DNA from 2 places in the Rhodococcus sp. NPDC058532 genome. Region 2 is predicted to be linked to the other one. Evidence: riboswitches for the same ligand, from Rfam matches in the RefSeq annotation. Region 2 holds a riboswitch; the other holds the start of a gene.

Region 1 (5,626 bases), on a different contig from region 2:
TTGAACCCGGCACGGGACTTTTCGAGCAGGTGCGGGGCGCGGGTCATCGACTCCTGACCGCCGGCGACGACGATGTCGAATTCGCCTGCCCGGATCAGCTGGTCGGCCATCGCGATCGCGTTGATCCCGGACAGACACACCTTGTTGACGGTCAGGGCGGGCACGTTCATGGGGATGCCTGCGGCGACGGCGGCCTGCCGGGCGGGGATCTGGCCTGCGCCCGCGGTGAGGACCTGCCCCATGATGACGTAGTCGACCTGGTCGCCGGTGATGCCTGCCTTGTTGAGGGCGCCGCGGATGGCGATGCCGCCGAGGTCGGATCCCGAGAAGTCCTTCAGTGCGCCCTGCAGGCGTCCCATCGGGGTGCGGGCCCCGGCAACGATGACCGAGATGTTCTCCGTCATGGATATCTCCTTTCGAAAGTGACTTGCGCTCAGACCAGTTCGGGGAGCCGGGCATCCAGCGGGGCGTCGGTCGCGGCGGCAACCTCGGCGAGGGTGACCCCCGGCGCGAGTTCGACGAGCGCGAGGGTGCCGTCGCCGCCCACGTCGATCACGGCGAGATTGGTGATGATCCGGTCGACCACCCCCCGCCCGGTCAGCGGCAGGCTGCACTCCCGAACGATCTTCGCGCCGCCGTCCCGGTCGGTGTGCTCCATCACCACGATGACCCGGCTCGCGCCGTGCACCAGATCCATCGCCCCACCCATCCCCTTGACCATCTTGCCGGGCACCATCCAGTTGGCGAGGTCGCCGGTCGCGGAGACCTGCATGCCGCCGAGCACCGCGGTGTCGATGTGGCCGCCGCGAATCATGCCGAACGACAACGCCGAATCGAAGTACGCGGCACCGGGGTTGACGGTGACGGTCTCCTTGCCCGCGTTGATCAGGTCGGGGTCGACCGCGTCGTCGGTGGGGTAGGGGCCGGTGCCGAGGATCCCGTTCTCCGAGTGCAGCGTCACCCGCACGGCGTCGGTGAGATGGCCGGGGATCAGCGTCGGCAGGCCGATGCCGAGGTTGACGTACTCGCCGTCGATCATCTCCGCGGCCGCGCGGGCGGCCATCTCGTCGCGGGTCCAACCGGTCATGCCGAGGCTCCTTCTGCTGTGATGTTCGGCTCGGCCGAAGGTGTGACGGTGCGCTTTTCGATGCGCTTGTGCTGGGGGCCGGTGTGCACGATCCGCTGGACGAACACGCCGGGCAGGTGCACCTGGGCGGGGTCGAGTTCGCCTGCCGGGACGAGCTCCTCGACCTGCGCGATGGTGATCTTGCCGGCCATCGCGGCCAGCGGGTTGAAGTTCAGGGCGGTCTTGTCGAAGACCAGGTTGCCTGCGGTGTCGCCGCGGACCGCGTGCACGAGCGCGAAGCCGGCGGTGATGCCGTGTTCCATCACGTACCGCTTGTCGCCGAACTCCCGGGTCTCCTTCGGCGGGGACGCGACCGCGACGGAGCCGTCGGCGTGGTAGCGCCACGGCAGGCCGCCGTCGGCGACGGGGGTGCCGACCCCCGCCGGGGTGAAGAAGGCGGGGATGCCCGCGCCCCCGGCCCGCAGGCGTTCGGCGAGGGTGCCCTGCGGGGTCAGTTCGACCTCCAGTTCGCCGGCCAGGTACTGGCGCGCGAATTCCCGGTTCTCCCCAACGTAGGAGGCGGTCACCCGGCTGATCTGCCCACCGCCCAGCAGGATCCCGAGGCCGTGATCGTCCACGCCGCAGTTGTTGGAGAACACCTCGAGGTTGCCGACCCCGGAATCGCGGAGCGCGGCGATCAGGGCGTCGGGGATCCCGCACAGCCCGAACCCGCCGACCGCGATGGTGGCGCCCTCGCCGATGTCGGCGACCGCCTCGGCCGGTGTAGTGCACAGGGTCGTTCCCATCGAAAAGTTCCTTCCCTTGACGCGTCCGCGGTCCGAACGGGTGGATCATGTTCACTTCTCGGACGCCGCGGTTCGATTCCTGGTGGCCACTTAAGTGCGCAGCTCCCAGGGTTTCAAGAGGGGAGGAGGAATCGGCGGACACTGCTCGTTTGATGGACCTTCACGGCCATGCCGTTCACTGAGTGGACGTAGGATCGGGTCATGGAGGAGCCGCTGAGGCCGCAGGTGATCCGTCGCGTCGGTGCCCTGCTGCGCGCACTTTCGGGGGTGTCGGCGGGCGCGTCGACGTCCGAGCTCGCCCGGGCAACGAACCTGGCCCGACCGACCGCGCACCGCCTGCTGACCGCGCTCGCCGAGGAGGGGCTGGTCGACCGGGACCACCGGTCGGGGCGGTGGGCGCTCGGCCCGGAGCTGTACCTGCTCGGCGCGCAGGCGGCCGGCCGCTACGACATCACCGATCTGGGTCGCGACATCCTGCGGGACCTGGCGCGCGAGACCGGCGAGAGCGCCTTCCTCTCCGCGCGACGCGGCGACGAGACGGTGTGCATCGCGAGCGAGGAGGGCAGCTTCCCGCTGCGCTCGCACGTCCTGCACGTCGGGTTGCGACTGCCGCTCGGGGTCGCGTCCGCCGGGCTGGCGATCCTCTCGCACCTGCCGGATCGGGAGGTCGAGGAGTACCTGGAACGGCGGGACCTGACCGCGCAGTGGGGGGTCGACCACGACAGCGACGGCATCCGGGCGCGGGTCGTAGTGACCCGGCTGGCCGGGTACTGCGTCAATCCCGCCCTGCTCGTCGAGGGCAGCTGGGGGATGGGCGCCGCGGTCTTCGACGCGGCGGGTCGGCCCGAGTGGGCGTTGAGTCTGACCGGCGTGGAGAGTCGGTTCCGCGACGAGCGGCGCCCGGAACTCGGGGAACTGCTGCTGCGACAGGCGCACCGGCTGACCCAGCGGCTGCGGCGCAGCGGGTAGTCACCCAGGGTCGGCGCCCGGCTGACCCGCGGGGGCGGTCAGTGCGTGGTGATCGCCTCGGCGATCGGGGTCGGACCGTTGTTGAACGGGATCGTGCGGCGCACGGTGGTCGGGTCGGCAAGGGCGGCGGCCGCGACAGCGGCGACGTCCTCCCGGCTCACCGCATGCGCGGTGGGCGTCGGACTCACCTCGACCCGGCCCGTCCCCGGGGCGAGGGTCAGTGTGCCGGGGCCGAGAATCGTCCAGCCCAGGGCGGTGCCGCGCAGGTGCTGGTCGGCGGCGGCCTTTGCCTCCGCGTAGGCATAGAACGAATTGTCCGGTGGGACACCGTGGTCCGTCCTTGATCCGAGGTAGGAGACCATCACGTACCGCCGCACGCCCGCGGCCTCGGCGCCGTCCATCGACCGGATCGCGGCGTCCCGGTCCACGGCGTAGGTACGGTCGGGGTTGCCGCCGCCCGCGCCCGCCGACCAGACAACCGCGTCCTGCCCGCGCAGCACCTCCGCGAGCTGTTCGCCGCTCAGGTTCTCGACGTCGGCGAGTACCGGTGTTGCCCCCGCGGCAACGACGTCGGCGGCATGGTCGGGGTTGCGGATTACCGCGGTCACCTCGTCGCCGCGTCCGCTGAGGATCCGTGCCAGGTGCAGGGCCACCTTTCCGTGGCCACCGATGACGACGACGCGAGCCATGGCCGTTCCCTCCGTAGGACATTCGGGGTCGGGTCCAACGTACTGCCGCAACGGCGGCGCCGCAGATGTCGGGCATCGCGGTGGTCGAGGTCACAGGCGCACTCGGTGGGCGGGGGTTGACAGCGCGACGCCGATGCTGCCATTCTCTGCTCAGGTTATGAGTGCCAGCGTGTAGCCCCGGCTTGCTGGCCGGCAACCCTCCACCGCGGTGGGGTGCCCCGGGTGACGACCTGGCCGTGCTTCCAATTCCGGACACGGCAAGCGCGGACTCGATGCACCACCTCTCCATCGCACGGGTCCCTTGACGTAAGGGATGACGCCATGACCGCTGTACTCGACACCACCCCCCAGGTCGCCACCACTTTCGACGGAAACTGTTCCGGCACGGCATCTTTCGCGCCCGTCTGTGGTGGAGACCTGGTGGCGCCGCTCACTGACGGCACCTCGGTCAGGTACGCCAACTTCGACTACGCCGCCAGCGCCCCGGCCCTGACCGCGGTCGCGGACCGGGTGCAGGAACTGCTGCCGTTCTACGCCAGCGTGCACCGCGGCGCGGGCTACGCCTCCCAGGTGTGCACCGACCGCTACGAGGGCGCCCGCGGCGTGGTCGCGGACTTCGTTGGGGCCCGCGCCGACGACGTCGTGGTGTTCACCCGAAACACCACCGACGCACTGAACCTGCTCGCCTCCTGCGTGCCGGGTGAGACCGTGGTCCTCGACATCGAGCACCACGCAAACCTGTTGTCCTGGAATCGGAACGGCGCCCGCGTCGTCCGGTCCGCGGACACCGTCGAGGAGACGGTGCAGCGGATCGTCGCCGAACTGTGCACCCGCCCGGCGGCGCTGCTCGCCGTCACCGGCGCCTCCAACGTCACCGGCGAGGTGCTGCCGATCGCCCGGCTCGCGCGGATTGCCCACGAGTGCGGCGCCCGCATCCTCGTCGATGCTGCGCAGTTGTTGCCGCACCGCCGCGTCGACATCGCCGACCTCGGCGTCGACTACCTCGCCTTCTCCGGGCACAAGCTGTACGCGCCGTTCGGCGCAGGCGCCCTCGTCGGGCGCGCCGACTGGCTCGACGCCGCCGAGCCGTACCTTGCCGGTGGCGGGGCCACCAAGAACGTCGAGATCGACGCCGTGCAGTGGGCCGCCGCCCCGCAGCGGCACGAGGCGGGCACCCCGAACGTTCTCGGTGCCGTCGCGATCGCCGCCGCCTGCGAGGCGCTCGCCGGATTCGACGCCGACGCCGCCGAGCTGCACGAGCGGGTGCTGTGCGACCGCTTGACCGCCGGGCTCGACGCGATCACCGGGGTTCGGGTGCTGCGCATTTGGCCGGACTCCCCGGACGCCGTCGGCATCGTCACCTTCACCGTCGCCGGCGCCGAACCCCGTGAGGTCGCGACGTTCCTGTCCGACCGGTACGGCATCGGCGTGCGGGACGGTAAGTTCTGCGCGCACCCGCTGCTGACCCGGCTCGGTCATGGCGCGGGCGCGGTCCGCGCCAGCCTCGGGCTCGGCAGCAGCGGCGCCGATGTCGACCGTTTGGTCGGCGCGGTGGGCGAGTTCGTGCGCGAGCGCGTGACGAGCGGCGCGGCGGCGCACTAGCGTCGGCGCCGCGACCCGCAGGGGCGGGGATCAGTCGACGTCGATGGCCAGACCGGCCGTGATCCGGACCAGCTCGCGGAACGTGGTCCGGAACATGGCGCCCGGGTGCCCCGCCGCCGCCCACAGTTCCGGGTAGGCCTCGAGGGCGGTGTCGATGTAGGTGGACAGGTTGGTCGGGTGCCCAACCGGGGCGACGCCGCCGAGCGGCTGACCGGTCACCTGCACCACCAGTTCGGCGGGGGCGCGGGTGAGCATCCCCTCGAGACGTTTGCCGGTGCGCTCCGTGTCCACCTGGTGGGAACTCGACACCAGCAGCAGGACCGGCTCGTCGTCGAGGAGGAAGACCAGGGACTTGGTGATCGCGCCGATGTCGACGCCGAGGGTCGCGGCGGCTTCGGCGGCGGTGCGGGTCGGCCGGTCCTGAGTGACCACCACTCCGTGGTGGCCCCGCGAGATCAGTGTCCTCGCGACATTCGCGGCCTCGGGTTGCAGTG
Region 2 (5,626 bases):
GCGAACCACGGGCCCTGCGCGGCCGCGAGCGGCGCCGCAACCAGGGCGAGTACCGTCGCCACCACGGTCGCGTAGATGACCCGCATCACAGTGCGCACACCACATCCTGACCAACGGGCACCGTGCCGTCAAACGCTGGAGGCGGCTCCGCCGCCTGTGAGTCCTTCTGGTCCCTGACGGGACCACAAGGACTCACAGGTGGAGCCGCTTAGGGGGTGGGGCCGAACTCCTCGAGCATCTCGGTGACCAGCGCCGCGATCGGCGACCGCTCGCTGCGGGTCAGCGTGATGTGCGCGAAAAGCGGATGCCCCTTGAGCTTTTCGATCACCGCGGCGACGCCGTCGTGCCGACCGACCCGCAGGTTGTCGCGCTGGGCGACATCGTGGGTAAGGACAACCCTGGATCCGCTGCCAAGCCGGGACAGCACCGTCAACAGCACGTTCCGTTCGAGCGACTGAGCCTCGTCGACGATGACGAACGAATCGTGCAGCGAGCGGCCGCGAATGTGCGTCAGCGGCAGCACCTCCAGCATGCCGCGGGCGATGACCTCCTCCATCACCTCGGGGCCAGCGAGCCCGTCGAGGGTGTCGAAGACGGCCTGCGCCCACGGCCCCATCTTCTCGCTCTCGCTGCCCGGCAGGTAGCCGAGGTCCTGCCCGCCGACCGCGTACAGCGGCCGGAACACCACCACCTTGCGGTGGCTGCGCCGTTCGAGCACCGCCTCGAGCCCGGCGGTGAGGGCGAGCGCCGACTTGCCGGTGCCCGCCTTGCCGCCGAGGGACACGATGCCGACGCTCTCGTCGAGCAGCAGGTCGAGGGCGATGCGCTGTTCCGCGGACCGGCCGTGCAGGCCGAACGCCTCCCGCTCCCCCCGCACCAGCTGCACCCGCTTGTCGGGGGTGACCCGCCCCAACGCGCTGGACCGGGTGCCGAGCAGCCGGATCCCGGTGTGGCACGGCAGCTCCCGCGCCTCGTCGAGCTCGACGACACCGTCGGCGAACAGCTCGTCGATCCGCTCGGAGGCGACGTCGAGTTCCGTCATCCCGGTCCACCCGGACGGCACCACGTCGTGGGCGTGGTACTCGTCCGCGGGGAGCCCGACGGCGCCCGCCCTGACCCGCAGCGGGATGTCCTTGCTGACCAGTGTCACGTCCCGCCCCTCGGCCGCGAGATTCAGCGCGCACGCCAGGATCCGAGAGTCGTTCGAGTCGGTGCGGAAGCCGACCGGCAGCACCGACGGGTCGGTGTGGTTGAGCTCCACCTGCAGGGTGCCGCCGTCGGTGCCGATCGGGACGGGTTGGTCGAGTCGGCCGTGCTCGATCCGAAGGTCGTCGAGCAACCGAAGTGCTTCGCGTGCAAACCATCCCAGCTCGTGGTGGTGTCGCTTCCCTTCCAGTTCACTGATCACCACCAGCGGCAGGATCACGTCGTGCTCGGCGAACCGGGCGACCGCCCAGGGATCGGAGAGCAGGACCGAGGTGTCGAGAACGTAGGTGCGGACGGAGCGGTTTGCGGTCACGGTGGCTCCTACGCCGACGCGGCGCCCGCGCAGGCGGCGGTTCGCTGGGCCGGTGGGTCCGCGCGAGGCCCGAGCCCCGCAGGGACCGGGCGCCGGTCCCCTCGCACCGAACAAGTCAGTCACGACTCGAACCTCCCGGACGGGCGACTTCCCCTGTCACCCGTTGATCCGAACGCTACGTCCACCGCGGGCGCCGCACCGTGAGCAACACGGTGAACGTTGCGTTAAGGCGGGGCCGACGCTTGATAGGCAAGTGCCGACTTGCATATACTTGGCTCGTGGACGCAGAACCCGACCTATTCAAGGCGATCAGCGACGCGACGCGACGCACCATCCTGGATGAGCTGATCGACCGCGACGGGCAGACCCTGTTCGAGATCTGCGGCAGGCTCACGATGAAACACGGCCTCACCTCATCCCGTCAGGCGGTCTCGCAGCACCTCGCGGTCCTCGAACAGTCGGGCCTGGTGCACACCCGGCGTCAGGGCCGATACAAGTTCCACCACATCGACACCGGTCCGCTCCGCGCAATCGTCGAACGGTGGCCCATCAACCGAGAGGAACCGACCCCGTGATCCGCATCAACATCACCAGCGTGCTCGTGGACGACCAGGCCAAGGCGCTCGCGTTCTACACCGAGAAGCTCGGCTTCGTGAAGAAGACAGACGTGCCCACCGGCGACGCCCGCTGGCTCACCGTCGTCTCCCCCGCGAACCCGGACGGCACCGAGCTGCTGCTCGAACCGGCCGGGCACCCGGCGGCGCGCCCGTTCAGGGAGGCACTGGTCGCCGACGGCATCCCGTACACCCAGTTCGCCGTCGACGACGTATACGCCGAGGTCGAACGCCTCCGCGCACTCGGAGTCGAGTTCACCCAGGAGGCAACCGATTTCGGCCCGGTCGTGACGGCCGTTCTCGACGACACCTGCGGGAATCTGATCCAGCTCGCCACCATGAAATAGGCGCCGGAACACGACGACGGCCCACACCCCGCGGGGTGTGGGCCGTCGTCAATTGTCGCCTAGACGTTCTTGGAGAGCATGCCCCAGTCCTCGAGCCCGTCGTACAGCGGGAAGTCGAGGGCCAGCTTCGACACCCGCGCGCGCAGCGCGGGGACGTCGGCGTTCGTGCCGTTCGCCAGGGCGGTGGCGATGATGTCGGCGACCTCGGTGAACTCGGCGTCGCCGAAACCACGGGTGGCCAGCGCCGGCGTGCCGATGCGCAGGCCGGACGGGTTCATCGGCGGGCGCGGATCGAACGGAACGGCGTTGCGGTTCACGGTGATACCGATCTCGTGCAGCAGATCCTCGCCCTGCTGGCCGTCGAGCGCGGAGTTCCGCAGGTCCACCAGCACCAGGTGCACGTCGGTGCCGCCGGTGAGCACCGAGATGCCGTTGCCCGCGACGTCGGAACCTCCGAGACGCTCGGCGAGGATCTTCGCGCCAGCGAGGGTGCGCTCCTGACGGGCCTTGAACTCGTCGGTGCCCGCGATCTTCATCGCGACGGCCTTCGCGGCGACCGCGTGCATCAGCGGCCCGCCCTGCTGACCGGGGAACACCGCGGAGTTCAGCTTCTTCGCCCATTCCTGCTTGGCGAGGATCATGCCGGAGCGGGGACCGCCGAGGGTCTTGTGCACGGTGGTGGACACGACGTCGGCATGCGGCACCGGCGACGGGTGCAGGCCCGCGGCAACCAGACCAGCGAAGTGCGCCATGTCGACCCACAGCTTGGCGTCGATCTCGTCGGCGATCGCGCGGAACGCGGCGAAGTCGAGGTGCCGCGGGTAGGCGGACCAGCCCGCGATGAGCACCTGCGGACGCTCGGCGAGCGCGATCTCACGGACCTTGTCCATGTCGACGACGTGGGTGTCCTCACGGACCCCGTACGACGCGACCTGGTACAGCTTGCCGGAGAAGTTCAGCTTCATGCCGTGCGTGAGGTGACCGCCGTGCGCGAGATCCATGCCGAGCAGCTTCTCGCCCGGGTTCATCAGTGCCATCAGGACGGCGGCGTTGGCCTGCGCACCCGCGTGCGGCTGCACGTTCGCGAACTCGGCCCCGAAGACGGCCTTGGCGCGCTCGCGCGCCAGGTTCTCCACCACATCGACGTGCTCGCAGCCGCCGTAGTAGCGACGGCCCGGGTAGCCCTCGGCGTACTTGTTGGTCAGGACACTGCCCTGCGCCTGCAGCACCGCGCGGGGAACGAAGTTCTCCGACGCGATCATCTCCAGGGTGTCGCGCTGACGGGCCAGCTCACCGTTCATGGCCGCCGCGACCTCGGGGTCGAGTTCGGCGAGCGAAGCGTTGTTGACGTCGGTGCTGGGCACAGCGGTCATCGAGGGATCTCCAAGCGAAAGGCCGGGCAGGGGGCACCCTCATTCTAGGGCCAGGTCAGTGGCATCTCGCCGCGGGTGCGGAGGGCGCCGGGCCCGGGCGACCGGACCGGACGAATCCGCTGGTCACCGCGGCACCACCGGTGCGGGGGCGGCGAGCCCGAACAGCAGGCTGCGTCCGGGGCCTGCGGGCACCGCCAGCAGCTGCCTGCCGGGCCGCCACCGCGCGAAACCGCCCGTGGACCGCAGCGCGGCCCGCAACGGACGCGGATCGGGATGCGTGCGCACCGCCACCCCGTCCGGCCATTCGAGCCGGATCCGATCGTCGGACTGCACCAGGACCAGCACGTCGACGGCGGTGTCGTCGACGCCGTGCGGCGCGGCGGGGACGGCGGTGGGCAACTGGTTCATGGGGTACTCCCGAGTTCCTCGGGCCGCCCGGAATCCGGGGGCGCTCCTGCCTGCACCGGTCGGTGCGGGCCGCTTCGTCACCCGAGCCACCCGCGAGCGTGGGGTTGGCGGCCGTCCAGTCGGGGCTTGGCGACGGCACTCGTGAAGCTGCGACCAGTGTAGGCGACGCCGGTCAGCGCAGGGCGGACGGGATCAGCGGTTCGTCGAGCAGCCGCCCGAACCGGTCCGCGCGGTCGTCGGCGTCCACGGCCCGGTCCAGCCAGCCTCCGAGCAGCCGGTAGCCCTCGACGTAAGTGGAGGTGTAGGCCCGCCACAGCGGCGACGACAGGAAGCGCAGCGACTGCCGCGCCCGCTCCGGCGTGCTGAGGTTCCAGGTCTGCAGGAACCGCGCGACCTCGTCGTGGGAGCGGCCACGGTCGTGTAGCAGCAGCGCCGCGTCCTGCCGCACCCCGAGCAGCTTCGCGGACGCGGTCGACAGCGCCTCGGCGCGCTCGCCGTCGAACCGCAGTCCCAGGTCCGCATAAATCTGCTCCGCCCACCTCCCCCAGCCCTGTCCCCGGGTCGCTCCGCCGGCTCCGCTCCTGTCCCCCCGGGTCGCTCCGCCGGCTCCGCTCCTGTCCCCCACGATCGCACCCAGCGCATGGTCCGCCAGGCCCTCCGCCATCAGGCACTGCGGGGTGTTGACGAGGAAGAGGGTGTGCTCGACCTGCCCGGCATCGACCAGGCCCGCCTCCTTGCGGCAGTGCTCGGTGTGGTGACCCGGATACGCCTCGTGGGCGATCAGGTGCGGCAGATTCGCCATGTGCTGCTTGAGATCCGAGTTGATCGCCACCTTGGAGCGATAGTCGCCCAGGTAGTAGTTGAAGCCCGACCACGGCTTGTCGCCGACCACCTCGTACTCGACGCGTTCGGTCTCGGGCAGCGGGTAGCGGGCGCGCACCAGGTCCCGCAGCGCCGAGGAGAACGCGTCGACGCACTCGGCGAGCCGCTCCGGCGGGATCTCGTCGGCGGCGCGGTGCGCCTGCAGCCGCTCCGCGAGGGTGCCGCCGCCCGCGAGCACCTCGTCCATCGCCCGGTGCGCGTCCCGGTAGTCGTCGACATTGCCCTCCTCGATCCGAACGTCGAAGTAGGCGTGCACCTCGTCGACGAATCCGATCCGCTCGCCGGCGAACGTGCGCGCCGAGCACTCCAGGGCGCGCAGGTGCACGTCGAGGAATTCGGCGCGGTCGGCGGGCAGCTCGACACTGCGCAGCTCGGCGCGCAGCTGCGCCGCCCGGCGGGCCAGGTCCCGCGGCTCGGGCGCCGGGGCGTTCTCCACCTGGCGACGCAAGGCCGGGTCGCCGGTATACGCGTCGACGAATCCCT

What was found. Region 2 has a riboswitch for S-adenosylmethionine ahead of ACFWQG_RS01150 (hypothetical protein). Riboswitches for the same ligand answer to the same signal wherever they lie in the genome.
Region 1: linked by a shared signal. The riboswitch ahead of ACFWQG_RS10250 (aminotransferase class V-fold PLP-dependent enzyme) and the one ahead of ACFWQG_RS01150 (hypothetical protein) in region 2 are both predicted to bind S-adenosylmethionine.

The regions. Positions count from the first base shown of each region.
Region 1 is NZ_JBHXNU010000006.1:227,139-232,764, reverse strand. Features, by position in the region: gene ACFWQG_RS10275 (acetyl-CoA C-acetyltransferase) at 1-404, opposite strand, end outside; gene ACFWQG_RS10270 (3-oxoacid CoA-transferase subunit B) at 434-1,087, opposite strand; gene ACFWQG_RS10265 (CoA transferase subunit A) at 1,084-1,872, opposite strand; gene ACFWQG_RS10260 (IclR family transcriptional regulator) at 2,074-2,841, shown strand; gene ACFWQG_RS10255 (SDR family oxidoreductase) at 2,880-3,530, opposite strand; SAM riboswitch class IV at 3,684-3,800, shown strand; gene ACFWQG_RS10250 (aminotransferase class V-fold PLP-dependent enzyme) at 3,852-5,132, shown strand; gene ACFWQG_RS10245 (YbaK/EbsC family protein) at 5,163-5,626, opposite strand, start outside.
Region 2 is NZ_JBHXNU010000001.1:250,937-256,562, reverse strand. Features, by position in the region: gene ACFWQG_RS01175 (hypothetical protein) at 1-98, opposite strand, end outside; gene ACFWQG_RS01170 (PhoH family protein) at 209-1,519, opposite strand; gene ACFWQG_RS01165 (ArsR/SmtB family transcription factor) at 1,798-2,094, shown strand; gene ACFWQG_RS01160 (VOC family protein) at 2,094-2,480, shown strand; gene glyA (serine hydroxymethyltransferase) at 2,540-3,853, opposite strand; gene ACFWQG_RS01150 (hypothetical protein) at 3,977-4,261, opposite strand; SAM riboswitch class IV at 4,299-4,408, opposite strand; gene ACFWQG_RS01145 (DUF885 domain-containing protein) at 4,434-5,626, opposite strand, start outside.